One region of the Chimaeribacter sp. YP20170169 genome, then DNA from elsewhere that is predicted to be linked to it. Evidence: riboswitches for the same ligand, from Rfam matches in the RefSeq annotation. Region 1 holds a riboswitch; each other region holds the start of a gene.

What was found. A riboswitch is a leader RNA that binds a small molecule or an ion and turns the genes downstream of it on or off. The one in region 1 is predicted to bind thiamine pyrophosphate.
Region 2: another riboswitch for thiamine pyrophosphate. It lies ahead of thiC (phosphomethylpyrimidine synthase ThiC); the one in region 1 lies ahead of thiB (thiamine ABC transporter substrate binding subunit).
Region 3: another riboswitch for thiamine pyrophosphate. It lies ahead of thiM (hydroxyethylthiazole kinase); the one in region 1 lies ahead of thiB (thiamine ABC transporter substrate binding subunit).

Annotation. Positions count from the first base shown of each region.
Region 1 is NZ_CP176824.1:3,204,764-3,214,981, reverse strand. Features, by position in the region: gene ACK3SD_RS14670 (DNA polymerase II) at 1-304, opposite strand, end outside; gene ACK3SD_RS14665 (DedA family protein) at 482-1,249, shown strand; partial or broken gene thiQ (thiamine ABC transporter ATP-binding protein ThiQ) at 1,246-1,943, opposite strand; gene thiP (thiamine/thiamine pyrophosphate ABC transporter permease ThiP) at 1,927-3,552, opposite strand; gene thiB (thiamine ABC transporter substrate binding subunit) at 3,528-4,514, opposite strand; TPP riboswitch at 4,557-4,668, opposite strand; gene sgrR (HTH-type transcriptional regulator SgrR) at 4,711-6,372, opposite strand; gene ACK3SD_RS14640 (sugar efflux transporter) at 6,712-7,905, shown strand; gene leuD (3-isopropylmalate dehydratase small subunit) at 7,939-8,541, opposite strand; gene leuC (3-isopropylmalate dehydratase large subunit) at 8,553-9,953, opposite strand; gene leuB (3-isopropylmalate dehydrogenase) at 9,955-10,218, opposite strand, start outside.
Region 2 is NZ_CP176824.1:3,563,283-3,573,500, forward strand. Features, by position in the region: gene purH (bifunctional phosphoribosylaminoimidazolecarboxamide formyltransferase/IMP cyclohydrolase) at 1-287, shown strand, start outside; gene purD (phosphoribosylamine--glycine ligase) at 335-1,630, shown strand; gene ACK3SD_RS16210 (DUF1481 domain-containing protein) at 1,690-2,349, opposite strand; gene hupA (nucleoid-associated protein HU-alpha) at 2,396-2,668, opposite strand; gene ACK3SD_RS16220 (YjaG family protein) at 2,858-3,448, opposite strand; gene nfi (deoxyribonuclease V) at 3,505-4,197, opposite strand; gene hemE (uroporphyrinogen decarboxylase) at 4,207-5,271, opposite strand; gene nudC (NAD(+) diphosphatase) at 5,285-6,091, opposite strand; gene rsd (sigma D regulator) at 6,190-6,708, shown strand; TPP riboswitch at 6,766-6,881, shown strand; gene thiC (phosphomethylpyrimidine synthase ThiC) at 6,994-8,922, shown strand; gene thiE (thiamine phosphate synthase) at 8,915-9,562, shown strand; gene ACK3SD_RS16255 (HesA/MoeB/ThiF family protein) at 9,552-10,218, shown strand, end outside.
Region 3 is NZ_CP176824.1:926,068-936,285, forward strand. Features, by position in the region: gene xseA (exodeoxyribonuclease VII large subunit) at 1-133, opposite strand, end outside; gene guaB (IMP dehydrogenase) at 304-1,767, shown strand; gene guaA (glutamine-hydrolyzing GMP synthase) at 1,834-3,411, shown strand; gene iraP (anti-adapter protein IraP) at 3,609-3,890, shown strand; gene ACK3SD_RS04270 (GNAT family N-acetyltransferase) at 4,516-4,944, opposite strand; gene ACK3SD_RS04275 (hypothetical protein) at 5,163-5,303, shown strand; gene ACK3SD_RS04280 (hypothetical protein) at 5,376-6,242, opposite strand; TPP riboswitch at 6,426-6,522, shown strand; partial or broken gene thiM (hydroxyethylthiazole kinase) at 6,560-7,365, shown strand; gene thiD (bifunctional hydroxymethylpyrimidine kinase/phosphomethylpyrimidine kinase) at 7,362-8,162, shown strand; gene gutQ (arabinose-5-phosphate isomerase GutQ) at 8,190-9,167, opposite strand; gene ACK3SD_RS04300 (GntR family transcriptional regulator) at 9,276-9,956, opposite strand; gene yegS (lipid kinase YegS) at 10,050-10,218, opposite strand, start outside.

The sequences.
Region 1 (10,218 bases):
CCTGCTCGCGGAACTGCCTCTCCAGCCGCGTCAGCTGGCGGTACTGCGGGCAGTAGAGGCCGAGCTGCGGCCGGTGGCGGAAGTCCTGGAGGTTGACCGGGCGCAGCACCGCGCCTGGCTCACCGCGCAGCAGCGCCTCGGCGCGCGCCTGCTGCTCCACGGGCAGGAAGGCCACGGCGGTTTGCGGCGGCAGGAGCACGCGCTGCGGGCCATCATCGGTCGCCAGCCAGAACTCAAGTTCGGTGCCGACGGGGGTGTCGCGCCAGTGGCGGGTCAGGATAAAACCCTGGCGGGCTGGGGTCATGGGCTACCTTCTTGCGGCCGGAGAGCGGGCGATCAGTATCGGTTTTTCATCCGGCGCTGTCCAACCGCCGCCGCTTCTGCCAAAACCACATACAATTCATTCATTGACTGTATTAATGACGGCGATAACAATTCAACGCCAAAATGATGAATTAAGCCGGAAAACGCGTTGGAATTTATGGAATCCTACATTGAACATCTGATTACCCAATCTGTTGCGTTCTCACTGGCCGCAGTGTTGCTGGTGACCTTTTTGGAGTCGCTGGCGCTGGTGGGGCTGCTGTTGCCGGGCACGGTGATGATGGCGACGCTCGGCGCCTTTATCGGCAGCGGGCAGGTCAACTTCTACGAGGCCTGGGCGGCGGGGATCATCGGCTGCTTCGCCGGTGACTGGATCTCCTACTACATCGGCCACCGCTTCAAGAAGCCGCTGCACCGCTGGTCGTTCCTGAAAAAGCACAAGTCGCTGATGAGCAAAACCAGCCACGCGCTGCACCAGCACAGTTTCGCCACGGTACTTGTCGGCCGCTTTATCGGCCCGACTCGGCCGCTGGTGCCGCTGGTGGCCGGGATGCTGGATCTGAAGCCGCTGAAGTTCGCGCTGCCCAATGTCCTTGGCTGCCTGACGTGGCCGCCGGTCTACTTCCTGCCGGGCATTCTGGCGGGGGTGGCGATTGGCATCCCGGCGGGCGCGGAGGTGGCGCACTTCCGCTGGCTGCTGCTGACGGCCTTTGTGCTGGTGTGGCTGGCCGGCTGGCTTGGCTGGCGCTGGTTCCGTGAAGGGAAGCGCAGCGCCGACTGGCTGTCACGTTACCTGCCTCTGGGCCGCCTGCGCTGGGCCTGCATACTGGCGGCTGTCGCGGCGCTGGTAGCACTGGTGGTACTGGTGCGCCACCCGCTGATGCCGGTCTACCGCCACCTGCTGTGGCAGGTGATGGCCTTCTAACGGCCGATGCCGAGCACCGCCGCCTCTTTGGCGCTGCCGTCGAGCAGCGCCGCCGTCGGGCCGTCATAGTAGAGCCGCCCGTCCACCACCAGCAGCGTGCGCGCCGCAATGCGCGCCGCGTCATCCAGATTATGTGACACCATCAGCAGCGTCAGCCCCCGGCGGCGGCACACCTCATCCAGCAGGGTCAGCATGTCACTGCGCAGGGCCGGATCGAGCGCCGAGAACGGCTCATCCAGCAGCAGCAGCGGCTGGCTGCGCAACAGGCAGCGCGCCAGCGCCACCGCTGCCGCTGGCCGCCGGAGAGCTGCCCCGGCAGGCGATCCAGACAGTCGCCTAGCCCGACTTGATCGGCAATCTCCACCAGCGCGCGCTGCTGCGCGGCGTCCAGCTTCAGGCCGGGGTGCAGCCCCAGCCCCAGATTCTGCCGCACCGTTAAATGGGCAAACAGGTTGTTCTCCTGAAACAGCATCGACACCGGCCGCCGCGCGGGCGGCGTGCGGGTGTGGTCGTCACCGGCAATGCGCAGCGTGCCGCTGCTTGGCGCCAGGAAGCCGGCAATTAGTCCCAGCAGCGTGCTCTTGCCCGCGCCGCTGGGGCCGAGGATCGCCACGCGCTCGCCCGCGGCCAGCGCCAGATCAAAGCGCATCGGCAGATGCTCATAGAGGTAGGTGATGTTATCCAGCGTCAGTATCGGTTCGGGCATCGCGGCGTTCCGGTAGGCGTTCAATCAGGGTAAACAGCAGGAAGCAGAGCAGCAGCAACAGCAGCGCGGTGACCGCGCCCGCCTGACTGCGGTAGGCTCCCATCTGCTGGTAGAGGTAGAAGGGCAGGGTGCGGAACTGCTCGTTGCCAAACAGCGCCACCACGCCAAAATCGCCCATCGACAGCACGCTGGCGAAGGCCAGTGCCTGTGCCAGCGGTCGGCGCAGCGCGCTCAGCTCCACCCAGCGCAGGCGCTGCCAGCCGCCCATGCCGAGGGCGCGGCAGAGCGGGTTGTAGCGCTCCGCCAGATCGCGCATCGGGTTGTCCAGCACCTTCAGCGCGTAGGGCACCGCCATCAGCGCATTGGTGAGCATCACCAGCCCCCACGCCGACTGCGGCAGCCCGGTGGTGGCGCTCATCAGCAGGAAGAAGCCAGTCGCCAGCACGATGCCCGGCATCGCCAGGATCACCATGCCGCTCAGTTCCAGCGCCTGTGCATGGCCCCGCTGCTGGCGCAGGCGCAACTCACGGCTGCTCCACAGCAGCATCATGGCGAGCAGCAGGCAGATCAGCCCGGCACCCAGCGCGATGCGCAGCGAGGTGAACAGCGCCTGCCACAGCGCGGGCTGTTGCAGCACCGCTGGCAGCGCCGGGTTGAGGCCATCGGCCACCACCGCCAGCAGCGGCGGCAAAATCAGCAGCAGCGCCAGCGCAATCAGCCCGCCATCCAGCAGCCGCGCCGACCAACTGTCCTGCGGGTTGCGCCACTGCACCGCTTGCGTGTGGCCGCCCGGTAGCGCCCGGTTAAGGCGCTGGCTCAGCAGCACCAGCCCCAGACAGCAGCCGAGCTGGAGCAGCGCCAGCAGCGCCGCCCGGCCCAGATCGTAGTCGTAACTCAGCGCCTGATAGATCGCCAGTTCAATGGTGGTCGCCTGCGGCCCGCCGCCCAATGACAGCACGGTGGCGAAGCTGGCAAAGCAGAGCATGAAGATCAGCGCCGCCGCGGGCAGCAGTTGCCGCCGCAGCGCGGGCCACTCAACAAAGTGCCACTGTTGCCAGCCGCTCATGCCTAGCTGCGCCGCCAGCTGGCGCTGCTCTACCGGGATGCCCTCCAACGACTGCAACAGCAACCGGGTCGCCAGCGGCAGGTTAAAGAAGACGTGCGCCAGTAGGATGCCCTGTAAGCCGTAGGGTGAGAAGGCGTAGGGCAGGCCGAGCCAGCCGCAGAGCGCGGCCAGCCACCCCTGCCGACCATAGACGCTCAGCAGGCCGAACACTGCTACCAGCACCGGCAGCACCAGCGTCATGGCGCACAGGCGCAGCAGCAGGCGGCGGCCGGGAAAGCGGCGGCGGAACAGCGCGCGCGCCAGCGGCAGCGCTGGCAGCACCGAGCAGAGCGCCGACAGTAGCGCCTGCATAAAGGTGAAGCGCACCACATGCCACAGGTAGCTGTCCTGCATCAGCGCCCGCCAGTCGGCGACTGGCGCATGCAGCCACAGCGCGCCGAACGCCAGCCCGGCCACCGCCAGCAGCAGCCCGCCCGCGATCAGCCCCGGCAGCAGCCAGCTGGCGATCAGCGGCTGACGGCGGTTTGCCATGCCCGGATCCAGTCGGCGCGGTGGGTGGCCACGTCAGCGGCGCTGTAGCTCAGGGCGGTTTTCGGCACGGTCAGGCTCTCGAAGCCCGCTGGCAGCGGGGTGTCGGTGGCCGGGTACATCCAGTTGCCGGCCGGGATGGTTTTTTGGAATGCCGGGGTGAGCATGAACTTCATGAACTGCTGCGCCAGTTGCGGCTGGCGGCTGGCGGCCAGCTGGCCAGCTACCTCCACCTGGAGGTAGTGCCCCTCGCTGAAGTCAGCGGCGGCGTAGGCGTCATTCTTCTCTTCAATCAGATGATAGGCCGGTGAGGTGGTGTAGCTCAGCACCATATCCGCCTCTCCTTTCAGGAACAGGCCGTAGGCCTCGCTCCAGCCCTTGGTGACGGTGACGGTCTTCTTCGCCAGCTTCTGCCAGGCCGTTGGCGCGTCATCGGCATAGACCTTCTGCATCCACAGCAGCAGCCCCAGCCCCGGCGTACTGGTGCGCGGATCCTCATAGATCACCTTCAGCGGGCGGTCACTCTCTACCAGCTCGCGCAGGCTGGTCGGCGGGTTTTGCAGCTTCTGCTTGTTGTAGACAAACGCGAAGTAGCCGTAGTCGTAGGGCACAAAGGTGGTGTCCTGCCAGCCACCCGGCACCTTCAGCGCGGCGGTGTCAACGCCCGAGGGCGCAAACAGCCCGGTCTGGGCGGCGGCCTGCACCAGATTGTTGTCCAGCCCCAGCACCACGTCCGCCGGGCTGTTTTTGCCCTCCATCCGCAGCCGGTTGAGCAGCGAGACGCCATCCTCCAGCGGCACGAATTTCAGTTCACAGTGGCACTGGGCCTCAAAGGCTTTTTTCACCGCCGGGCCGGGGCCCCACTCGGAGGCGAAGGAGTCATAGGTATATACCGTCAGGACAGGCTGGGCAGCCAGCGTCGAGGCAGAGATAAACAGCAGGCAGGACACGATCTTTTTCAACACTTTGCGCTCCTTGGCAGAAGGGTGGCAAAGGAGTTTGAGCAAGCAGGAAGCACTCTCAAATCCCTCCGCCGGTATTAACCGGATCAGGTTCGACGGGACTCTCTCAGCCAAAGCCGGCAACTGACGCCAGCATTTCGCACCCCGTTGAGAACGCGCCATTGTAAAGGCTTACTCCGGCGGGCGAAAGGGCGGCGTGTCAAGGCTCCGGCGGCGCGAACCAAGCGGATTTGAAGTCGAACCAGCCGAGAGTGTTGAGCCGCACGCCGCGCATACTGCGCTGGCCCTGCAACTGCAACCAGTGGTGGAACAGCGGGTGGATCTGGTGGCTGGCGACCAGCGAACGGCACCACTCCGCCAGCGGCAGTTGCTGCTGTCGCCAGGCGGCGGCCTGCGACGCCGGTGGCTCCTCCAGACAGTGGTGCAGCAGCGGTAGCTCGTAGAGGCTGGCGAACAGCGAATACTCCAGCGGCAGCGTGAAGTTGACACTGCCGAGCCACAGGTCACTCTGCGCTTCCCCGGCGTGCCACTGGGCATACTCCAGCGCCTGCACCCGCAGGCTGATGCCCTGCGCCGCCAACAGCGGTTGTAGCGCGCGGCAGATGACGTCGAACTCCGGGTGATCGCGGTAGTAGGTGAGGGTCAGCGCCGTCAGGCCAGCCGGTTTGGCGGGCTGCGGCGGGTGGGTGCGGTGGTGCCAACGCGGCAGCAGCCCGAGTGCCGGTGACCAGTAGCGCTGGTAACGGCGCTCGGCATGGTTGAGCAGCGCCGCCGGGTTGAGCAGCTCCGCCAGCCAGGCGCGCACCTCTGGCCGGGCGGCGGTGGCGGATCGCCGGTCAAACAGCACGAAGTAGCACCCCTCCTCAAGCCGGTTCTCCAGCTCGCGCGAGCCGGTGTCGTCCGCCTGCAACTGCACGCCGGAGGAGACCAGCTCCTCGCTCAGCTCCGGCTGCACCCAGATGGTGACCTCATCAATCAGCGCGCGGTAGCCAAAGTAGTCATCAAAGGCGCGGATACGCAGCTGGCTGCGGTGGTTGCGCACCACCGCATAGGGGCCGGTGCCGACCGGGTGGCGCGCGAAGCCGGGCAGCGTCTGCCACTCGTGCGGCAGGATCATGGCGCTGACGCTGCTGAGCAGCCACGGCAGCCACTGGTCTGGCATGGTCAGGGTGATGTCGATGACGTGCGGCGTCGGCGAGCGGATGGTCGCCAGATGGTTGAAGAGCGGCAGGCGCTGGGCGCGCGTCAGGGCGGCGATCACATCCTGCATCTCCAGCGGCCGCCCGTGGTGGAAGGCGATGGCCGGGCGCAAATAAAAGCGCCAGTGCAGCGGCGTCAGCGCCTGCCAGTGGTGCGCCAGATCCGGCTCCAGTTCCCCGTTTTCCTCATTTATCCGCGTCAGGCCACTGAAGATCTGGCGCGCCAGATGGGTCTCCGAGCGGCGCAGGGGCGAGCCGGGCAGCAGGTTGCTCATCGGCCGGTAGTAGAGCACCCGCAGCAGGTGCCGCCCCTGACGAAAGCTGCGCCCCAACTGGCCCAGCAGCATCTGGCGCGCGACCTGCCGGTCGCCGAGTAGCTGCACCAGTTGGTCGGCGCTGCCCTGTTCCAACAGCTCCTCTGCCCGCTGGCGCTGCAACGCCAGCCCGGATTGCAGGAAGGTGAGGGTGGAGCGGCGGCCGCGGCCCGCCTCGGCCTGCCAGCTTAACCAGCCAGCCTGTTGCATGGCATTGAGCAGCGAGCGGACGTGGCGGCGCGAGCAGTTGAGCAGCGTGGCCAGATCCGCCAGCCGGGTCTCGGCCGGTTCGCCGTGGAAGTGTTGCCACAGGCGGATAAACTGCTGCTGGCGGCGGGATGTCGGCATAAAAGGGGAACTCCTTGGCAGAAGGTGAGCCATTTTTCTTTCCCCATATTACGCCGATACTTAGCTTCAGCAATCCTGCGCCGATCCGGTGCGTATGGCCGGGGCGACGACCATGCAGGCCAGCATTCCGCAAGTCCGCCGTGGGCGGGCTTCCCCTTTTCTGAGTAATGGTGTGTTCACCAGCCAGCCGGGTCCTCCGCTGGCTTTTTTTATGGGCAGCGGCGTGCCAGCGGTGAAAAAAGCGCCATTGCTGGCGTGGTGTGCGGTATCCTGCCGCAAAGCCGTCTACACTCCACCTTTTAAGGTTAAAAACCATCTATTTTTTGCAGGGATAACACCATGTCCAACCGGTCAATCACGCCGTACTCCACCCTGTTCCGTCGCCTGAACCCCGTGTTTGTCGCCTTTTTGGCCGTGGCGTTTCTCAGCGGCATCGCCGGGGCGTTGCAGGCACCGACCCTCAGCCTGTTCCTGACCACCGAGGTGAAGGCCAGTCCGCTCTGGGTCGGGCTGTTCTACACCATCAATGCGCTGGCGGGGATCGTGGTGAGTTTCCTGCTGGCGAAGCGCTCAGACCACAGCGGCGACCGGCGCAGCCTGATTCTGGTCTGCTGTTTGATGGCGGTTGGCAACTGCCTGCTGTTCGCCTTCAACCGCCACTACCTGACGCTGATTACCGCTGGCGTGCTGCTGGCGGCGATCGCCAACACCGCCATGCCGCAGCTGTTCGCGCTGGCGCGTGAGTATGCCGACACCTCGGCGCGCGAGGTGGTGATGTTCAGCTCGATGATGCGCGCGCAACTGTCGCTGGCGTGGGTGATTGGCCCGCCGCTCTCCTTTACCCTGGCGCTCAACTACGGCTTCACCCTGATGTTCTGCTTTGCCGCCGCCATCTTTCTGCTCAGCGCGCTGGTGGTGTGGTGGGTGCTGCCCTCGGTGCCGCGTGAGCCGCAGCCGGTAGACCAGATGGTGGTGTCGCCGAAGGCGTGGAAAGACATCAACGTGCGGACGCTGTTTTTCGCCTCGCTGCTGATGTGGACTTGCAACACCATGTACATCATCGATATGCCGCTCTACATCAGCCATGACCTCGGGCTGCCCGACCGGCTGGCGGGGCTGCTGATGGGCACGGCGGCGGGGCTGGAGATCCCGGCGATGCTGCTGGCGGGCTACTACGTGAAGCGGGTCGGCAAGCGGCGGATGATGATTGGCGCGGTGGTGGCGGGCGTGCTGTTCTACGGCGGGCTGGTGCTGTTCCAGGACCGGACGATGCTGCTGGTGCTCCAGCTGTTCAACGCCATCTTTATTGGCATTGTCGCTGGCATCGGGATGCTCTACTTCCAGGATCTGATGCCCGGCCGTCCGGGGTCGGCCACCACGCTATTTACCAACAGCATCTCCACGGGCGTGATTGTGGCGGGGGTGTTGCAGGGGGTGGTGGCGGAGCACTTCGGCCATTATGCGGTCTACTGCGTGGCGGGCGTGCTGTCGGTGCTGGCGCTGGCGCTCACCTGGCGGGTGCGCGACGTCTAAAAAAAGCCCGCCGGGCGGCGGGCTAGGTGGTGCTTACTTCATGAACGCTGGCTGCTGCGACTCATAGGCCGCGATGCTGGCGTCGTGTTGCAGCGTCAGGCCGATGCTGTCGAGGCCATTGATCATGCAGTGGCGGCGGAAGCTGTCGATCTCAAACGGGTAGCGCTTCCCACCGGCGATCACCTCCTGCTTCTCCAGATCCACGGTAAAGGTGATCCCTTCCTGCTCTTTCACCAGCGTAAACAGCTCATCCACCTGCTCATCGCTCAACGTCACCGGCAGCAGCTGGTTGTTGAATGAGTTGCCGTAGAAGATATCCGCGAAGCTTGGCGCGATGATCACCTTGAAGCCATAGTCGGTCAGCGCCCACGGCGCGTGCTCACGGGAGGAGCCGCAGCCAAAGTTCTCACGTGCCAGCAGAATGCTGGCACCCTGATAGCGCGGGGCGTTCAGCACAAAGGTTGGATCCGGTGACTGGCCAGCGTCGTCCAGGAAGCGCCAGTCGTGGAACAGGTGCTGGCCGAAGCCGGTGCGCGTCACCTTTTGCAGGAACTGTTTCGGGATAATCGCATCGGTATCGACGTTGGCCGCATCCAGCGGTGCGACCAAACCAATGTGCTGGGTAAATTTCGCCATGGTGCTGCTCCTTAATTCAGTTCGCGGATGTCGGCAAAGTGGCCAGAAACCGCCGCCGCCGCTGCCATCGCCGGGCTGACCAGGTGGGTACGGCCACCACGGCCCTGACGGCCCTCAAAGTTACGGTTGCTGGTGGAGGCGCAACGCTCGCCGGGGTTCAGGCGGTCGTTGTTCATCGCCAGACACATGGAGCAGCCCGGCAGGCGCCACTCAAAGCCCGCCTCGATGAAGATCTTGTCCAGACCCTCCTGCTCGGCCTGTGCCTTCACCGGGCCGGAACCCGGCACCACGATGGCCTGTACGCCGGTCGCCACTTTGCGCCCCTTGGCAATCTCCGCCGCCGCGCGCAGATCTTCAATGCGCGAGTTGGTGCAGGAGCCAATGAAGACCTTGTCGATGGCGACGTCGGTCAGCTTGATGCCCGGTTGCAGCCCCATGTAGGCCAGCGCCTTCTCGGCGGAGGCGCGCTCCACCGGATCGCTGAAGGAGTCCGGCGCGGGGATAATCTGGTTGACAGCAATCACCTGGCCGGGGTTGGTGCCCCAGGTCACCTGTGGCGCGATCTCGGCGGCATCCAGCGTCACCACGCTGTCAAAATGCGCGCCCTCGTCCGATTTCAGCGTTGACCAGTAGGCCACCGCCGCGTCCCAGTCCGCCCCTTTCGGCGCGAACTGGCGGCCCTCCAGGTAGGCGAAGGTGGTGGCGTCTGGTGCGACCAGCCCGGCCTTGGCGCCCATCTCAATCGCCATGTTGCACAGGGTCATGCGGCCCTCCATGCTCAGCGCCTCGATCGCTGAGCCGCAGAACTCCACCACATGGCCGGTGCCGCCAGCGCTGCCGGTTTTGCCGATCACCGCCAGCACGATGTCCTTGGCGGTGATGCCGTGCGCCGCGGTGCCCTTGACCTCAATCTTCATGGTCTTGGCGCGGCCCTGTTTCAGGGTCTGCGTCGCCAGCACGTGCTCCACCTCGGAGGTGCCGATGCCGAACGCCAGCGAGCCAAACGCGCCGTGGGTGGCGGTGTGGGAGTCGCCGCAGACGATGGTCATGCCCGGCAGTGTCATGCCCTGCTCCGGGCCGATGACGTGCACGATGCCCTGGAACGGGTGGTTCAGGTCATACAGCTGGACGCCAAACTCCGCGCAGTTCTTGATCAGCTCCTGCATCTGGATGCGCGCCATCTCGCCAGAGGCGTTGATGTCTTTGGTCTGGGTCGAGACGTTGTGATCCATGGTGGCGAAAGTCTTGCCCGGCTGGCGTACCGGGCGGCCCATGGCGCGCAGGCCGTCAAATGCCTGCGGCGAGGTCACTTCATGCACCAGATGGCGGTCGATGTAGAGCAGCGGGGTCTCATTCGGCGCTTCGTGTACCACATGGGCGTCAAACAGTTTCTGGTATAAGGTCTTGGCCATGTTATGCCCCTTCTGCTACAAACCGGGCGATGATGTCGCCCATGTCACCGGTGGAGATGGCGTTGCCGTCACCCGCCAGATCGGCGGTGCGGGAACCCTGTTCTAATGCCTGATTGACGGCGCGCTCAATCGCGTCAGCCGCCTCATCCGCGCCCAGGCTGTAGCGCAACAGCAGCGTCAGCGACAGGATCTGCGCAATCGGGTTGGCGATGCCCTTGCCAGCGATGTCCGGCGCGGAACCGCCCGCTGGCTCATACAGGCCGAA
Region 2 (10,218 bases), 360 kb from region 1:
CGCGCGATAACGTCACCATCGGCATTGGTGCAGGCCAGATGAGCCGCGTCTACTCCGCCAAAATCGCCGGCATCAAAGCCGCGGACGAAGGGCTGGAGGTGGAAGGCTCGGTCATGGCGTCAGACGCCTTCTTCCCGTTCCGTGATGGCATTGATGCCGCCGCGGCCGTGGGCGTGACCTGCGTGATCCAGCCGGGTGGCTCCATCCGTGATGACGAGGTGATTGCCGCCGCCAATGAGCACGGCATCGCCATGCTGTTCACTGACATGCGCCATTTCCGCCACTAGTTTTTACTGCGGGTGCATGAGGCACCCGCCGCTCCGGAGTTATGTAAATGAATATCTTGATTATCGGTAACGGTGGCCGCGAACACGCGCTGGCCTGGAAAGCCTCTCAATCCCCGCTGGCGGATAAGGTCTTTGTCGCACCGGGCAATGCTGGCACCGCCCTGGAGCCGCTGCTGGTGAATGTCGATATCGCCGCCACGGACGTCAACGGCCTGCTGGAGTTCGCCAAACAGAATGAGATCGGCCTAACCATCGTTGGCCCGGAAGCGCCGCTGGTGATTGGCGTGGTAGACGCCTTCCGCGCCGCGGGCCTGAAGATCTTCGGCCCGACGCAAGCGGCCGCCCAATTGGAAGGCTCCAAGGCGTTCACCAAGGACTTCCTGGCGCGCCATGCCATTCCGACTGCGGAGTACCACAACTTTACCGACGTAGAGCTGGCGCTGGCCTATGTGCGCAGCAAGGGTGCGCCGATTGTCATCAAGGCCGACGGCCTGGCGGCGGGCAAAGGGGTGATTGTCGCCATGACGCTGGAAGAGGCGGAAGCGGCAGTGACTGACATGCTGGCAGGCAATGCCTTCGGCGACGCCGGCCACCGCATCGTGGTGGAGGAGTTCCTGGACGGCGAAGAGGCCAGCTTTATCGTGATGGTCGATGGCACCCACGTCCTGCCGATGGCCACCAGCCAGGATCACAAACGCGTTGGCGATGGCGATACCGGCCCGAACACCGGCGGCATGGGCGCTTACTCCCCTGCCCCGGTGGTCTCTGAAGAGATTCACCAGCGCATCATGGAACAGGTGATCTACCCGACCGTGCGCGGCATGGCGGCGGAAGGCAATACCTACACCGGTTTCCTCTACGCTGGTCTGATGATCTCCGCCGACGGCCAGCCGAAGGTGATTGAGTTCAACTGCCGCTTTGGCGACCCGGAGACCCAGCCGATCATGCTGCGTCTGCGTTCCGATCTGGTTGAACTGTGTCTGGCGGGCGCGGAAGGCGACCTGAGCGGCAAAAGCTCTGACTGGGACGAACGCCCGGCGCTGGGCGTAGTGCTGGCCGCGGGCGGCTATCCGGGCAACTACCCCACAGGCGACGTGATCCACGGCCTGCCGCTGGAAGAGGTTTCAGATGGCAAGGTGTTCCACGCCGGTACTCGCTTGCAGGATGAGCAGGTGGTGACCAGCGGTGGCCGCGTGCTGTGCGTCACCGCGCTGGGCGAAACCGTGGCCGCCGCGCAGCGTCGCGCCCACCAGCTGGCCGAGAGCATCCAGTGGCAGGGCTGTTTCTGCCGCCATGACATCGGCTACCGCGCCATTGCGCGCGAGAGCCAGCAAGGCAAATAAAGGTACAGGTTTACAGGGGCGCTACGGCGCCCTTTTTTATGGGCGAGATTTGGCGGGGTTTAGAGATTGTCGGGCTTGGGTTCCCAGCGGCAGAAATCCTCATTCGCCACCAGCAGCAGTTCCGTGCCTTCCGGCGCGCTCAGCCACGCCAGCCCTAGCCGGTCATTGGACTGACTCGCCCGTTTCGCCAGCCAGACTTGTGAATAGGCACCGAATTGCGGTTTCACCGTCTCACCACTGCACAGGGTAATGACGCCCTGATTCCAGTGCCCCTGATTCAGGCTAACCTGCCCGGCGCGTAGGGTATCGCTCAGTTCACGCACGGCCTGCGCCTGATACTGGTAGCGGCCAATATCATCCGCAGAGAGCTTCTGCCGGCCGCTGGCTCGCTGGCGCTGCATAAAGCTCACCTGCCCCTCACGGTCAAAGCGGATCTGGATGGTCTCCCCCTCTGGGCCGAGATGGGTCTCGCGGATCTGGTGCAGGAGATCGTCCTGATACTCGTAGCGCGTGATGACCGTCTCTTTGCCACGATAGGGGCTGTAGACATTGATAAGCGTTTGTGGATGGTTCTGTGCATCATCTTGACGCCAAAGGCGGTTGATGCCCTGATCAGCGATGTAACCGCTGGCAGTGAAAGTGGGGGGATCGTCGTGGAAACTACAGCCCGCCAGGCCGCTCGCCAGGAGAGTGGCGATCAGGCAGCGGCGGGCAAACAAAAGGGGCGTGATCGCCCCTCTGTCTATTCTTTTCACAGAAGCGCGATTATTTAACAGCGTCTTTCAGTGCCTTGCCAGAAACGAAAGCCGGTACGTTTGCAGCGGCGATTTTGATTTCGTTACCGGTTTGCGGGTTGCGGCCAGTGCGCTCGCTACGATGGTTTACTTTGAACGTCCCGAAGCCAACCAATTGTACTGCATCACCGTCTTTCAGAGACTCAGTAATCGCGTTCAGGGTTGATTCCAGTGCGGCTTTAGCCTGAGCCTTGGACAGATCAGCCTTATCTGCGATTACATCAATCAGTTGAGTCTTATTCATAAGTTATCCTTACAGTGTGTTTATCGTTTGCAAAGCATCGAGTGCGACGGATATGCCGATGGACAGCACTCTCCTGCATACACGCACCGATAGCCACTTTTTTTACGCCCCCCAAATGTAGACCAGACAGGGTGCGGATGTGAAGCCTTAAGGCACGACAAATCAGGCGTTAAATCACGTTTTGTTGCCTTATTGCGTTAAATTTATCCCAATGTTACTGACCGCTGCTTCGCGCAGGTCAGAACGTAACCCCTTAATCAATTCCAGGTCACGCTCCTCGCAGGCAGCCAGCAAGCGGAAAATTTCCCATTGGATATCCCACTCTTCCTCGACAGCCGGCACAATTTTCAGTTCTGCGTCGGTCATCTCTTTGCCTGCCTGAGTCATCTCCAGCATGGCGACGGTCCGAATGGAAGTTTCGCTGATTGCCACGGCGTGAGAGTAAGTCTCGCCGCTAAGTCGCGAGTGGATAAGTTCCCCTAATGCGATACAGGCATCGATTGCCGGGTAAACGCCGTAAAGATCGTAATCTTCTGCCGAAGGGATCGCCTCTTCCAGCTTCTCGAGCTGGCTGTCAAAATTGACCTTGGCATCCTTTACCACCAGCGTTTCCCAAACCAGATCCAAAATGCGGCGATAGACTTGCGGATCGCCAAAACCGGTTTGCAGACAGAACATCTGATAGTTGGGGTACATGCGCTCGCACAGGCTGGCCATAAAGGTGACGTGTTGCCAGCTCTCCAGCTTTTCAAGCCGCAAGTGGATCGGGTTTTGTAACATGTTCGGTTCTCAGTAATGTTGCTGCGCGGCAGTGTACCCGAAAACTCCCAGGAACCCTATTCTTCGATTCCTAAAGCGGGCGGCAGGGCTTGCCAGCGCTGGAACGCAGGCCGGTTGGAGGCCACGGCGTCTGCCCAGCGGGTAGGTTCCGGCAGGCGGTAGCCGCGCATGCAGCGCTCCACCCACGCCAGCGCGCTGTCGAGACCCACGCGGTGGCCGGTGGCAACAAACAGCGGGTTGCAGCGCGCCTTGCTGCGCCACACCCACGCCAGTTGCTCACCCTTGTCCATCAAGGGCTGCTTCGCCCCAACCTCTGGCCCCAGCGGTTCGAACTTGCCACACAGGCGGCGCTTCGCCACGCCGATGGTTGGCACATCCACCAGCAGGCCAAAATGGCTGGCGACACCCAGCCGGCGCGGGTGGGAGATGCCGTGACCATCGACGAACAGCAGGTCAGGCTTCTGTTGCAACTGATCCCAGGCGGCCAGCAGGGCCGGGTACTCACGGAAGGAGAGAAAGCCCGGAATATAGGGCATAGTGGTCTTGATCCGCGCGATGCGGTACTCCACCAGCTCCAGCGAAGGGTAGCGCAGCAGGGCGATGGCGGCGCGTGTCACCTCCCCCTCCTGCTCAAACCCGACATCCGCCCCGGCGATGAACGCCGGTTGCTCAAACTCATAATCATCATGGCGGATCACTTCCGCCGCCTTGATTATCTGCTCCTGACGCAACGCCTGAGTATCAATCAAACCTGCTCCTTATCGGTGGTACTTTGCCGATTGGGCATGTACCGCATTGACGAATGCGCCGGCGTGCTCCGGCGGCACATCCAGATGGATACCGTGGCCAAGGTTAAACACATGGCCCTCCCCGTGACCAAAGCCCGCCAGGATGGTTTCGACCTCCTGTTCGATGCGGGACGGTGGCGCATAAAGCATAGACGGATCCATATTGCCTTGCAGGGCAACCTGATGCCCCACGCGACGGCGCGCATCGGCGATGTCGGTTGTCCAGTCGAGGCCCAGCGCGTCACAGCCGGTGGCGGCCATCGCCTCCAGCCACTGCCCCCCGCCTTTGGTGAACAGCGTCACTGGCACGCGGCGCCCTTCGTTCTCGCGGATCAGGCCATCGACGATCTTATGCATGTAGTGCAGGGAGAACTCTTGGTAGTCGCGGCCGGTCAGCACGCCGCCCCAGGTGTCGAATACCATCACCGACTGCGCGCCCGCCTTGATTTGGGCATTCAGGTAGAGAATGACGCTGTCCGCCAGCTTGTCGAGCATCAGGTGCAGGGTCGCCGGCTCGGCGTACATCATCTTCTTCAGCTTGGTGAAGGCCTTGCTGCTGCCGCCTTCCACCATGTAGGTAGCCAGCGTCCACGGGCTGCCGGAGAAGCCAATCAGCGGCACCTCACCTTCCAGGTTGTGGCGGATGGTGCGCACCGCATTCATCACATAGCCCAGCTCCTGCTCAGGATCGGGAATCGGCAGCTTCTCTACGTCTGCGCGGCAGGTCACCGGATGGGAGAAGCGCGGGCCTTCACCGGCCTCGAAGTGCAGCCCCAAGCCCATGGCGTCCGGGATGGTCAGGATGTCGGAGAACAGGATCGCGGCATCCAGCGGGAAGCGGCGCAGCGGCTGCAATGTCACTTCACACGCCAGCTCGGCATTTTTGCACAGTGACATGAAATCACCAGCCTGTGCCCGCGTCGCCTTGTACTCCGGCAAATAACGCCCGGCCTGACGCATCATCCAGACAGGGGTAACATCGACCGGCTGACGCAGCAGCGCGCGCAGATAGCGATCGTTCTTCAACTCTTTCATGTAGGGCTCCTCATTAATCCGGCGCCATTGTACCACGCGCGCCCCGGCTGTCGCTCTCTGCACGGCACAGTGCCACGGTGTCCTCGATCAGGCGGCGGGCGATGGTGCCGGGTGGCGGCAGTTGCGGCAGCTGGTCATAGCGATACCAGGCGGCGCTGAGCAGCTCGCTGGGATCGACGCGGATCTCGCCGCGATCGTAATCCGCCATGAAGGCCATCATCAGCGAATTAGGGAAGGGCCAGGGCTGGGAACTGACATAGCGTAGGTTTTTCACGCAGAGGTTGCTCTCCTCCATCACTTCACGTGCCACTGCCTGCTCCATCGTTTCGCCGACCTCGACAAAACCGGCCAGCACCGTGTGGATGCCGTTGCGGTGGCGGACGTGCTGGGCCAGCAGGATCTCCTCGCCGCGGCGGATCGCCACGATCATGCAAGGGGCAATCTGGGGGTAGTAGCGCTCATGGCAGTGCTGGCAGTGCACCGCCCACTCTTTTTTGCTGGGGTGCATCTCATGACCGCAGTAGCCACAGAAGCGGTGCGAACGGTAGAACTCCGCCAGCTGCACACCGCGCCCGGCCAGCTGGAACAGCTCGCGATCCTGGTCAATCAGCTGCCGGACGGAGGCCATCTCCGCTGGCCGCGGCTCGCGCACCAGCCAGATCGGCAGCCCCTGCCATTCACCCAATTGGCGGGCGGCTTTGCCCACCAGTGAGAATTGTGTGGCCGGGCCAACCGGCAGTTCGCCTTTCGGCAGCCACAGCTTGCCCTCGTGGCTGATCACCCACCAGCCCTGATGTGATTCTGTGAGTTGAATTTCCATATTGTTATTGCATAACCTCGACTACACTGACACTCTGGGATTGTGACTTTTACATATTAGTAACGATTAAACACGTTTTCTTGCTCACGGAGTCCACCATGCTAAACCGTCTGGAAAGACTGACTCAGCGCGTTGGCGGCAGTAATGAGTTAATTGATCAATGGCTGCATGAACGTAAAGAGCTATTAGTCGCCTATTGCACGCTGGTCGGTTTAAAACCGCATAAAGAAAAGCATACGCCACTGGATGAAGAGGCGCTGAATAACTTCTGCCATCGTCTGGTGGATTACCTCTCGGCTGGCCATTTCCACATCTACGACAAAATCATCCAAGGAATTGAGGGCTCGCAAAGCCCGCGCATGGTGATCACCACCCAGCTCTATCCTGCCCTGCAAGGCAATACTGAAAGCATCATGGCGCTCTACGATCGCTCGATGGAAACCACCCTGGATCACGACAATATCCTCGAATTCCATGAGGCGTTGGCGGAAATCGGCGTGGCGTTGGATGCCCGCTTCCAGTTCGAAGACCAGTTGATTGGCCTGGCACTTGAGGCCGCCGCCCTGCCGCTGGAGCAGCCGGTCGCTAACGATCCGGCGATTGCTCGCCCAGCCTGATTTGCAGTCCCGGTGACCCCACAAGGGTTGTCGTTTTTTATCCGCCTCGTATACTGAGGCTTCTTGTCGGAGTGCCTAGCGCATCATTAGGATGCCAGGCTGAGACCGTTAATTCGGGATCCGCGGAACCTGATCGGGTTAGTACCCGCGAAGGGAACAAGAGTAATTTCGTGTCCGGGGCTGCGCGCACCCTTTTTGCGCGCGCCCCCGGCCCCATTCTGTTACTCCCGCTGAAAATCACTCCAGACAAGCAACGTTCCCATACTCATACGGAAGGAATTTGCTATGTCTATCACCAAACCTGTCTCCCGCCGCCAGCAGCAACGCGCTGAGGCACAGGCATTCATTGACGGCCTGCAGGGCGTCGCGTTCCCCAACTCCACCCGCATCTATTTGACCGGCTCACGCCCGGACATCCGGGTGCCGATGCGCGAGATCCAGCTCAGCCCGACGATGGTCGGCGGCAGCAAAGAGGCCCCGCGCTATGAGCCAAACGAGGCGGTGCCGGTCTATGACACCGCCGGCCCCTACGGCGATCCCGAGGCCACGCTGGATGTGCACGCTGGTCTGCCGAAACTGCGTGCCGGCTGGATTGCCGAACGCGAAGACACTGCGCCGCTCTCCCACGTCAGCTCCCACTTTACCCAGCAGCGGCTGGCCGATGAGGGGTTGGATCACCTGCGCTTTGAGCACCTGCCGCAGCCGCAGCGCGCCAAGGCGGGCCGCCGGGTCACCCAGTTGCACTACGCTCGTCAGGGGATCATCACGCCGGAGATGGAGTTCATCGCCCTGCGCGAAAACATGGGGCGCGAGCGCATCCGCAGTGAAGTGCTGCGCCAGCAGCACCCCGGCCAGAGCTTTGGTGCTCTGCTGCCGCCTGACATCACGCCCGAATTTGTGCGCCAGGAGGTGGCAGCGGGCCGGGCCATCATCCCAGCCAATATTAACCACCCAGAGTCCGAGCCGATGATCATTGGCCGCAACTTCCTGGTCAAGGTGAACGCCAATATCGGCAACTCCGCCGTGACCTCCTCCATCGAAGAGGAGGTGGAGAAGCTGGTGTGGTCAACCCGCTGGGGCGCCGACACGGTGATGGATCTCTCCACCGGCCGTTATATCCACGAAACACGGGAGTGGATCCTGCGCAACAGCCCGGTGCCGATTGGCACGGTGCCGATCTATCAGGCGCTGGAGAAGGTCAATGGCGTGGCCGAAAACCTGACCTGGGAGATGTTCCGCGACACGCTGCTGGAGCAGGCCGAACAGGGCGTGGACTACTTCACCATTCACGCGGGCGTGCTGCTGCGCTACGTGCCAATGACCGCCAAGCGCCTGACCGGCATTGTCTCCCGTGGCGGTTCGATCATGGCGAAGTGGTGCCTCTCCCACCACCGTGAGAACTTCCTCTACCAGCACTTCCGCGAAATCTGTGAAATCTGCGCCGCCTATGACGTCTCGCTGTCGCTGGGCGATGGCCTGCGCCCCGGCTCCATTCAGGATGCCAACGATGAGGCGCAGTTTGCTGAACTGCATACGCTGGGCGAGCTGACCAACATTGCCTGGGAGTATGACGTCCAGGTGATGATTGAAGGCCCCGGCCATGTGCCGATGCACATGATCCGCCGCAACATGACCGAGGAGCTGGAGCACTGCCATGAAGCGCCGTTCTACACCCTCGGCCCACTGACCACTGACATTGCGCCGGGTTATGACCACTTCACCTCCGGCATCGGGGCCGCCATGATCGGCTGGTTCGGCTGTGCGATGCTCTGCTACGTCACCCCGAAAGAGCACCTCGGCCTGCCCAATAAAGAGGATGTGAAGCAGGGGCTGATCACCTACAAGATTGCCGCCCACGCCGCCGATTTGGCGAAGGGGCACCCCGGCGCGCAGATCCGCGACAACGCGATGTCCAAAGCGCGCTTTGAGTTCCGCTGGGAAGACCAGTTCAATCTGGCGCTGGATCCCGCCACCGCCCGCGCCTACCACGATGAGACGCTGCCGCAGGAGTCCGGCAAGGTGGCGCACTTCTGCTCCATGTGCGGGCCGAAGTTCTGCTCGATGAAGATCTCCCAAGAGGTGCGTGATTACGCCGCCGCCCATCCGATTGAGGTACGCGATGCTGGCATGGACCAGATGTCCGCCGCCTTCCGCGCCCAAGGCAGTGAGCTTTACCAAGAAGCCGCCCTGCAACCGGAGGCCAGCGATGAGTAACCTGCCCGCCTTTCCGTCCGTGCCGCACCGCCTCGGCCTCTACCCGGTAGTGGACAGCGTGGCGTGGATCGCTCGCTTGCTGGAAGCTGGCGTGAGAACCCTCCAACTGCGCATCAAGGATCTGCCGGACGCTGAGGCGGAGCCAGCGATTGTCGAGGCCATCGCCCTTGGCCAGCGGTATCAGGCTCGGCTGTTCATCAATGACTACTGGCGGCTGGCGATCACGCATCAGGCCTATGGCGTGCATCTGGGGCAGGAGGATCTGGACAGCGCCGATCTGGCAGCGATCCGGCAGGCCGGGCTACGCCTTGGCGTCTCTACCCATGATGAGGCGGAGCTGGCGCGCGCGATCGCCGTGCGCCCCTCCTATCTGGCGTTGGGCCACATCTTCCCGACCCAGACCAAACAGATGCCCTCCGCCCCACAAGGCGTGCGCGATTTGGCGCGGCACATTGATCGCCTACAGGGCACCTTCCCGACGGTGGCGATTGGCGGCATCAATATTGCGCGCGCGCCGGAGGTGCTGGCTACCGGCGTCGGCAGCATCGCCGTGGTCAGCGCCATCACGCAGGCACGCGACTGGCGTCAGGCCACCGCGGAATTACTGGCGCTCTGCGCGGAGGCGGATGATGCTCAATGACGAAGATTTCCTGCGCTACAGTCGGCAGCTGTTGCTTGAGGAGGTTGGCCCACAGGGGCAGGAGGCGCTGCGGGCTGCCACGGTACTGATTATTGGCCTCGGCGGGCTTGGTTCGCCGGCGGCGCTCTATCTGGCGGCGGCCGGTGTCGGCACGATCCTGCTGGCCGATGACGATCGGCTGGAGATCACTAACCTGCAACGGCAGATCCTCTACCGCACGGCCGATCTCAAACAGCACAAAGCCGGGCTGGCCAGCCAGCGGCTGCGCGATCTCAACCCGCAAGTTGAAGCGATCGCCCTGCCGGTGCGGATGCAGGATCAGGCGCTGGCAGACGCGGTGAAGCGCGCCGATCTGGTGCTGGATTGCAGCGACAACATGGCGACCCGCCACGCGATTAATCAGGCGTGCGTCTCGGCGGGCAAGCCACTCATCAGCGGCAGCGCGGTGGGCTTCAGCGGCCAGCTGCTGGTGCTCACGCCGCCCTATCGCCACGGCTGCTATGCCTGCCTCTACCCCGACCGCGATCTGCCGGAGCGCAACTGCCGCACCGCCGGGGTGCTGGGGCCAGTGGTGGGAGTGATCGGCACGCTACAGGCTTTAGAGGCGATCAAGATGCTGGCTGGGATGCCCGCCGCGCTCGCCGGCAAACTGCGGC
Region 3 (10,218 bases), 1.6 Mb from region 1:
CGGAAGCGGGCTGTGACAGGTTGGAGATTTCGCCGGAGAGCCAGATCTGACCCATCTCTCCCTCCAGCAGTTGTCGCACCGTCTGGTTGAGGCGGCTAACCGTGAAAATTCCTGATGAAGTAGAGTTCGGCATGTGATCTTGATCAAGTTTTATAACAGACACTTAATTGGTCGATACTACATGGCTGAAGGGGGTAATCAAGGTTTTTCCGAAAAAAGTACTGGAGGCAATCGATTACGCTCTGTATAATGCCGCGGCAATATTTTATCCCTTTCGCAGCCCACCCTGGTGAGATATTGCCCATGCTACGTATCGTAAAAGAAGCCCTGACGTTTGATGACGTTCTGCTCGTTCCCGCTCACTCCACCGTTCTGCCGAACACGGCCGATCTCAGCACCCAACTGACGGCGAAAATCCGCCTGAACATCCCCATGCTCTCTGCCGCCATGGACACCGTGACCGAGTCCGGTCTGGCCATCGCCCTTGCGCAGGAAGGCGGTCTGGGGTTCATCCACAAGAACATGCCGATCGAGCGCCAGGCTGAAGAAGTCCGCCGGGTGAAGAAGCACGAGAGCGGCGTGGTTGCTGACCCGCAGACCGTGACCCCGTCCACCACCCTGCGTCAGGTGAAAGAGCTGACTGCGCGCAACGGTTTCGCTGGCTACCCGGTAGTGACCGAAGAGAACGAGCTGGTGGGCATCATCACTGGCCGTGACGTGCGCTTCGTGACCGACCTCGACCAGCCGGTGACCGCCGTGATGACGCCGAAAGCGCGTCTGGTGACGGTGCAAGAGGGCGAGGCCCGCGACGTGGTACTGCAAAAGATGCACGAGAAGCGCGTTGAGAAAGCGCTGGTGGTGGATGACAGCTTCCACCTGCTCGGCATGATCACCGTAAAAGATTTCCAGAAAGCGGAGCGCAAGCCCAACGCCTGTAAAGACGAGCATGGGCGTCTGCGCGTGGGTGCCGCCGTGGGCGCAGGCCCGGGCAACGAAGCGCGCGTTGACGCGCTGGTCGCCGCAGGCGTTGACGTGCTGCTGATTGACTCCTCCCACGGCCACTCCGAAGGCGTGCTGCAACGCATCCGCGACACCCGCGCCAAATACCCTGACCTGCAGATCGTGGGCGGCAACGTCGCCACCGCCGCGGGCGCGAAAGCGCTGGTGGAAGCGGGCGTCAGCGCCGTGAAAGTGGGCATCGGCCCCGGCTCCATCTGTACCACCCGCATCGTGACCGGCGTGGGCGTGCCGCAGATCACCGCCATCGCGGACGCAGTGGAAGCGCTGGAAGGCACCGGCATCCCGGTGATTGCCGACGGCGGCATCCGCTTCTCCGGTGACATCGCAAAAGCACTGGCCGCGGGCGCCTCCTGCGTGATGGTCGGCTCGATGCTGGCCGGCACCGAAGAGTCCCCTGGCGAGATCGAACTCTATCAGGGCCGCTCCTTCAAATCCTACCGCGGCATGGGCTCGCTGGGCGCGATGTCCAAAGGCTCCTCCGACCGCTACTTCCAGACCGACAACGCCGCTGACAAGCTGGTGCCAGAAGGGATCGAAGGCCGCGTGGCCTACAAAGGGATGCTGAAGGCGATTGTCCACCAGCAGATGGGCGGCCTGCGCTCCTGCATGGGCCTGACCGGTTGCCCGACCATTGAGGCGCTGCGCACCAAGGCCGAGTTTGTCCGCATCAGCGGCGCCGGCATCCAGGAGAGCCACGTGCACGATGTGACCATCACCAAAGAGTCACCGAACTACCGCATGGGCTGATGATCACGGCGGCGGCCTGGGGCCACCGCCTGCTATTTTCTTTTTCTTGTTTGGAATTCGTCTCACATGTCAAAAAATATCCATAAGCATCGTATCCTGATCCTGGATTTTGGTTCTCAGTACACCCAGTTGGTTGCGCGCCGCGTCCGTGAGATCGGCGTCTATTGTGAACTGTGGGCATGGGACGTCACTGAAGCGCAGATCCGCGACTTCAACCCAAGCGGCATCATCCTCTCCGGCAGCCCGGAGAGCACCACGGCAGAGAACAGCCCGCGCGCGCCAGAGTACGTTTTCAACGCTGGCGTGCCGGTGTTCGGCGTCTGCTATGGCATGCAGACCATGGCGATGCAACTCGGCGGCCACGTAGAAGGCTCCAACGAGCGCGAGTTCGGCTACGCGCAGGTGGAGATTCAGGCACAGAGCGAGTTGATCCGTGACATCCAGGACTCCCTCAGCCCGACCGGCCAGCCGCTGCTGGACGTCTGGATGAGCCACGGCGACAAAGTCACCGCCATCCCGTCTGACTTCGTTACCGTTGCCAGCACCGACACCTGCCCGTTTGCCATCATGGCGAACGAGGAGAAGCGTTTCTACGGCGTACAGTTCCACCCGGAAGTGACCCACACCCGTCAGGGCCAGCGTATGCTGGAGCGTTTCGTGCTGGACATCTGCGGCTGTGAGGCCCTCTGGACGCCAGCCTCGATCATCGAGGATACGGTGGAACGCCTGAAGCAGCAGATCGGCGACGATCAGGTGATTCTGGGCCTCTCCGGCGGCGTGGACTCCTCCGTGACCGCGCTGCTGCTGCACCGCGCCATCGGCGACCGCCTGACCTGCGTCTTCGTTGACAACGGCCTGCTGCGCCTGAACGAAGCGGATCAGGTGCTGGAGATGTTCGGCGACCACTTCGGCCTGAACATCGTGCACGTACCGGCCGAAGATCGCTTCCTGTCGGCGCTGGCAGGCATTAACGACCCAGAAGCCAAGCGCAAGACCATCGGCCGCGTGTTCGTTGAGGTGTTCGACGAAGAGGCGAGCAAGCACGAAGAGTTCAAGTGGCTGGCGCAGGGCACCATCTACCCGGATGTGATTGAGTCTGCCGCCTCTGCCACTGGCAAGGCGCACGTCATCAAGTCGCACCACAACGTTGGCGGCCTGCCGAAAGAGATGAAGCTGGGTCTGGTCGAGCCGCTGAAAGAGCTGTTCAAGGACGAAGTGCGCAAGATCGGCCTGGAGCTGGGCCTGCCGTACGACATGCTCTACCGCCACCCGTTCCCAGGCCCAGGCCTCGGCGTGCGCGTGCTGGGTGAAGTGAAGAAGGAGTACTGCGACCTGCTGCGCCGCGCGGACGCCATCTTCATCGAAGAGCTGCACAAAGCCGACCTCTACAACAAGGTCAGCCAGGCCTTCACGGTGTTCCTGCCGGTGCGCTCCGTCGGCGTAATGGGCGATGGCCGCAAATATGACTGGGTTGTCTCCCTGCGTGCGGTCGAGACCATCGACTTCATGACCGCGCACTGGGCGCACCTGCCGTACGACTTCCTCGGCCGCGTCTCCAACCGCATCATCAACGAAGTCAACGGCATCTCCCGCGTGGTCTACGACATCTCCGGCAAACCACCGGCAACGATTGAGTGGGAATAACCCCCGCCTGACCACCCCTCCAAAACCCCTGCCCAGGCAGGGGTTTTTTATGCCCACTGCTCACAACTTCTCACGCCTCTCATCTGACCCCTCACCAAACACATCAAATCTCAAACTATGTCTCATGGATGGACAGAACGCGCCCGGCCGGGCGGGGAGGGTGCTAGGGTCAATTAATAAGCCATTGTGAGGTGACGATGAAAAATCTGGTTGCAGATGTCCTGATCAAAATGTCAAAAATCGAGGTGGAAACCAAAGATTTGACGGCGCAGGTCGAGGCACAATCGCTGGTGTTGGCTGCCTTGATCCTGACAGTGGACCGGGTGCTGGCGGAAAATGTCTCGCAAACAATTAACCAAGCAATTGTTTCGGCAGAGACGGACTTTGAGCAGATCGTGTCATCGGATGTCGTTTTGTTGCGCTCTCACTTAAACCGCTTGCTCACTTTGCCCAAATTGGTGAAAGCAAAATCCGAATAATCTGAAGTCGGTAGGATAACCGGCTGAATCGCCTAAAAATCAGGCACGGCGGGGGTTGCAGCCCGGTTTAGGGGTTTCACATCATCTGTAATCGCTGCTAGGCTTGTTAGTATTTGCTAACAAAATGTGGAGGGAATGTGAACGAAAATTCAAATGATGAAGACAGCAATGAAGTCTGTCCTGAGTGTCTGGCAAGTGGCGAGGATTATCAAACCCAGGTAAAAAGCATTAAGGATAGCCAGAGTGGCAACACCATCATTAAGGTTCAGTACTGTGTGCACTGTGGCAATATCATTAGCATCTCCAGCGAAGAGTCACACCCCGTACAGCGGGCGCCGGAGCCGATAATACGTCATATATCAGGTTGAGGATTGGATAGTTTTATTAACCCTAAAAAAGATAACGTATACCAGGAAAGCGTTTTATTACATAGGACAGGCCATCGCCTGACACTATGCCAGACACCGCAAGGGACCCTGCTTAAGGGGGAGTTTTTAGGCACCAGCCGTGACCGGCCAGTCGCTCCCCAGAGGATTATTCAGCAACCCACGATGCGGCAGGTTTTTCGAGTCAGGCCATCCTCCCGGAAAACCTGCCGTATCACGTCCTGACCCCGCTTGCGCTTTTAGCGCGTCACAGGGTAGTGCAGCAGAAAATACTCCCCATTCGGTGCCGTACCACGGCTCACCTTATGCCAGCCATGCCGACAATAGAACGCCAACGCGTCAGTGTTGCGCACCAGACACTTCAGCGCGCCCGTACTGGTAAAAGTCTCCTGCGCCGCCTGGAGCAGCGCCAGCCCGGCTCCTTGCCCCTGTGCCTCTGGGGCGACGAACAAGTTATGCAGGAAGTTCTCGGCCTCAAACAGTGAGGCAAACCCCACCGGACGCCCCTCGTGCTCCGCCACCAGCACGGTCTCGCCCAGCACCGCCCGGTCAAAATCCTCCAGTCGCCAGTCGCGGCTCTCCAGCCAGGGCCAGGCCTGCTTGCGGGCCGCGAGATAGAGGGTGCGTAGGAAGGGGCGGTCTGCCTCCTGATAGGGGCGAATGATCATCAAAACTCCTTGTATAGCGTGAACCAAAGCCTTGGGGCTATCTTCAGCTTAGTACACGCCGCCGGCACCTTCATGCGCCCGCCTGATAAGCTAAGTGGATAAATGCAGATAATTTATTGATTATAAATAGATAAATCACACGTTGTGAGCCGCGCGGGCTTGCGGGGAAGGGGGCAGGGCAATAGCCTTAGCTTACCATCCTGCACAGTGAGGACATTATGGACGAGCGTAAAGTAGTGCGTGACACCGAGACCGGCCAGTTCGTTGATCCGGAAGAGGCCAAGCGGCGGCCAAAAACCACCGTCACCGAGACCATCAAAACCCCTGACAAAGGGAAGAAGAAAAAAGCCAAACCCTAAGCGCCCGCCGGGCGCTTTTATAGGGGAAAGAAAATAGGTAAATGCCTTCTCTCTTTAGGGAAGGCGATAGGCTCATTTGAATCGTTGGGCAGGCTCGCCCTCTTTATAGATCAGGTGTCGTAATTTAAGATTCTTATTATTACCGAATCGGATTTTATTCCACGCCTTAGCCATAGTGTAGCGTATATGTGGTGTTGCATGTTTCTCTTCCTCTTTCATCATCATATCAAGCAGCCATGAATATATGACCTTCTCGATAGTCTCAGGCTGCAAATTGACGCCCCCATAGATTTGAGAGCAGAAGCTGTCTGAGGCTGCGGGATCCACCCGTCGGGTTAATACCCGAATAAGCATCATCTCTGAACGGGAACGGAGTGATTTACGGGTAGGGAAACAGTGTTTATCCACCCACTCGTAGGCGGCCAATAACTCCTCTTTGTGCTTCTGTACATAATTGACCACCTCTGCTGAAGAGGCACCTTTCATGGCCATTTGGCCGCTCTGGCTCCACTGCACAATGGTGGGGCGTTCGTAAAGGATAAGGGTAGGCACAATGACGCCAATCTCTTTCGCCGGCCCAGGTTTAATGCCCGGTACGCGGAAAAAGATGTGATCGCCATGTGTACGGCGCTTGCCATTATCAATGGTGTCAGCAGACTCTTCTGGCACATTGAAGGCCAACGTCATATAGACGTCTACGCCAGCTTTGACAATTGCATGGAGACGATGCTGCCCATCAATACAGCGAATAGGGTTATCAGGTGTGCCAATAAATTGAACCGGTTGGGCATTCCTTTTCCATAGCCCGCGCTTCATTAAATCTGCCAGTGTCTCAATATGCGATTCGGAGAGCATCCGGTTATGGGTATTATAAGATAGCAGCTGCTGCGCTAATTCAGGCCCGACTATTTCACCTTGATACGTTATTTCACCACGCATTAATTTATCCCTTAATATCAGAAAGGGTAAAAAATATTCTTTCCGTGTGAAATTTGTCATGACTTGAATCAACGTTTTTCAGATTAAAAATAACGCAAAATATAATTATACTAATCATAAGCCCCCGAAGTTATTTGCAACTTATCGGCGGGTTGCTTATGCTGGATGCGCTGTATAACAGCGACCAATGACTCGGGGTGCCCTTCCTGGTGAAGGCTGAGAAATACCCGTATTACCTGAACTGGATAATGCCAGCGTAGGGAAGTCAGGATGCCTTGCCGGCACCCCCTTCTTTCACGCCGGTAAGGAGAATGCCCATGCTGTCCCCTACCGATCCCACCCTGCCGGCGCTGCCCGCCGATCTTGCTGATGCCTCGTGGCGCGTGCTGTCGCACCGTGCACCGCTGGTGCACTGCCTGACCAATGAGGTGGTGCAGTCCGTTACCGCCAATATGTTGCTGGCCGTCGGCGCGTCGCCCGCGATGGTGGTGGAGCCACAGGAGGCGGCGCAGTTCAGCGCGCTGGCCGATGCGCTGCTGATCAACCTCGGTACGTTGAACCACGCCCGCGCGGAGAGCATGTTGGCGGCTATCGACAGCGCCAACGCTGCCAGTACGCCCTGGACGCTCGATCCGGTGGCGGTCGGCGCGCTCACCTACCGCACAGACTTTGCCCGTCGGCTGCTTGACCTGCGCCCAGCGGCGATCCGCGCCAATGCCTCGGAGGTACTGGCACTGGCGGGCCAACCGGCGCTGGGGCGCGGCGTGGACAGCGGCGACGACTCGCTGCGGGCGCTACCGGCGGCGCAGGCGCTGGCGCAGCAGTGCGGTGCGATCGTGGCGGTAACCGGCGCGGTGGATTACATCACCGATGGCCGCCAGACGTGGGCGGTGGCGGGGGCGATGCGCTGCTGACGCGGGTGGTGGGCACCGGCTGTGCGCTGTCGGCGCTGGTGGCGGGCTTTACTGCGCTGGAGGGGCGGCGGCTGGATCATGTCGCGGCCGCCTGTGCGCTGATGGCGCGCGCCGGGGAGCGCGCGGCCGCGCAGGCCGCTGGGCCGGGCACGCTGCTGCCGCACCTGCTGGATGCGCTGTGGCAACAGGTTGGGGAGGCGCGCCCATGACCCGCATTAACGCCCTGACCATCGCTGGCACCGACCCGAGCGGCGGCGCGGGCATCCAGGCTGACCTGAAAGCCTTCTCCGCGCTGGGAGCCTATGGCACTAGCGTCATCACCGCACTGGTGGCGCAGAACACCCACGGCGTGCAGTCGGTCTACCGCATCGAACCCGATTTTGTGGCGGCGCAGCTCGACTCGGTGCTCAGCGACGTGCGCATCGACAGCGCGAAAATCGGTATGCTGGCCAACAGTGACGTCGTAGAGACGGTGGCGGAGCGGCTGGCGCACTACCGGGTGCCGCACGTGGTGCTGGATACGGTGATGCTGGCGAAGAGCGGTGATCCCTTGCTAGCCCCGGAGGCGGTGGAGGCGATCCGCCGCTGCCTGTTGCCGCAGGTCTCGTTAATCACGCCGAACCTGCCGGAGGCGGCGGCGCTGCTGGCCTGCGATCAGGCACGCAATGAGGAGGAGATGCGCCAGCAGGGGCGCGGGTTGCTGGAACTGGGCTGTCAGGCGGTGCTGATGAAGGGTGGCCACCTGAGCGAGCAGGATAGCCCGGACTGGCTGTTCAGCCGTGACGGCGAGTGGCGCTTCAGCGCGCCGCGGGTGGCGACGCGCCATACCCACGGCACCGGCTGCACCCTGTCGGCGGCGTTGGCGGCGTTGCGCCCGCGCCATACCGGCTGGGTGGATACCGTCCCGCTGGCAAAAGCCTACCTGCAACGGGCGCTGGAGCAGGCCGATAGCCTCGAGGTGGGCAGCGGCATCGGCCCAGTGCATCACTTCCACCACTGGTGGTAAGCGCGGCCTGATTGGAAAAGGTCGGCGTCAGCCGATGCCGGCCTGATGCAGGTCATGCAGGTTCAGCGCGCCCACCAGCGTGCCATTGACGTCCACCACCGGGGCAGCGCTCAGGTGGTTGGCGTGCAGCGCCTCCAGCGCCTCGCCGGCGCGCCACTGCGCCGGCAGCAGGAAGCCGGGACGGGTGACCGCTGGCCACAGCGGATCCTGAAGCGCATGGCCGGCCACCAGCCAGCGGCGCAAATCGCCATCGGTAAATACCCCCAGCACCCGGTGCGCGGCGTCACACACCGCCACCAGCCCCAGCCCGGTGCGGCTCAGCTCCAGCATCGCATCCATCACCGTCGCCCCTTCGCTCACCTGCGGAATCCGCTCGTCGGTACGCATCAGGTGGTGCACCCGGTTGAGCAGGCGCGCGCCCAGACTGCCGCCGGGGTGGGAGCGGGCGAAATCCTCCGCGCCGAAACCACGCTGGCGCATCAGGGCCATCGCCAGCGCGTCGCCCATCATCAGGGTATTGACCGCGCTGGAGGTGGGGGCCAGCCCCATTGGGCAGGCCTCGCGCTCCACGCTGATGTCCAGCACGCACGCCGCCTGTTGCGCCAGCGGCGAGGCCAACCCGCCGGTGATGGCAATCACCGGGATGCGGCTCTCGGCCAGCAGCGGCAGGATCAGATCCAGCTCCTTGGCGCGGCCGGAGTAGGAGATAAAGATCATCACGTCCTCCGCGCCAATCATGCCGAGATCGCCATGCAGCGCCTCCGCCGGGTGGACGAAAAAGGCCGGCGTGCCGGTGCTGGCGAGCGAGGCGGCGATCTTCTTGCCAATGTGGCCGGACTTGCCGATGCCGGAGACCACCGCCTTGCCGCGGCAGGCGAGCAGCAGTTCACAGGCTTGAACGAACTGGCCATCCAGCCGCGCCAGCAGGCGCTGCGCCTCGGCCAGCTCTATCTCCAACGTCTCACGGGCAAAATCCAGCAACGGGTGGGGGGAGGGGTATGACATTGCAACGGTTCCTGTCGGCTAAAAAGGGCCTTATCCTGGGCGATGGCGGCCAGATAAACTGTGATCGGGGTTAGATTTTACGCCCGGCGGCTGGCACCGGGCAGGGTGTCAGCTCGCCTCGAACCAGTCGCTGTTCTGCTCGGCAATCGGCGTGATGGAGTAGATCAACTCCTGGAGGTGTAAACGGATGGCGGCCTCGGCGCGGTCGGCGTCGCGTGCCTTCAGGGCGTCGGCGATCTGCTGGTGCTGGGCCAGCAGGCTCTCCGGCGGCGATACTTCGCTCAGGCTCAGGAAGCGCACCCGATCCATCGTCGCCTTGATCGACTCGATGGTCTCCCACGCCAGCTCACAGTCGGCGATGCGCGTCAGCAGCTGGTGGAACTGGTCATCCAGCGCCAAAAACTCGCGCGTCTGCTGGCTGGCGGCGGCCAGCTTCTGCCGCTCCAGGTTGTGCTCCAGCTGCCGGATCTGCTCATCGGTCACCATCGCGGCGGCGCGGCGCACCACGGCGCACTCCAGCGCCTGACGAATGAAACGCGCGTCTGCCACCTGCTTGGCGGAGATTTTCATCACAAAGGTGCCGCGCTGCGGCAGGATCTGCACCAACCCGGCCTCGGCCAGCTTGATAAAGGCCTCCCGCACCGGCTGGCGTGACACGCTAAAGCGCAGCGAGATCTCCTTCTCCGACAGCAGGGTGCCGGGGGCAATGGTGCAGTCAACGATCTCCCGGCGCAGCAGACGGTAGATCTGCTGGTTGACCGGGACATTATGTAACAGTTCTGAAGGCATAGGGCAGGGCAGCTCACCAAAAGACGATGGCCGCCAGTGTAGCATGAGTGAGCGGCGCGGTTAACGACGGCGGCCCGGCGGGCCGGCGGCGGCTTACCCCAGCAGGGTGCAGTTGGGCGGCAGGCGGCAGCTCAGGGCCGCCGGCAGCAGCTCGATACGGAAGTGGGTATCGCTCAGCGGCTCGCCATCCAGGTTGAAGGTCATCTCATTCGGGGCCTGGATCTCCAGCCACGGCAGCGCCGCGGAGATCACATTCGGGTTC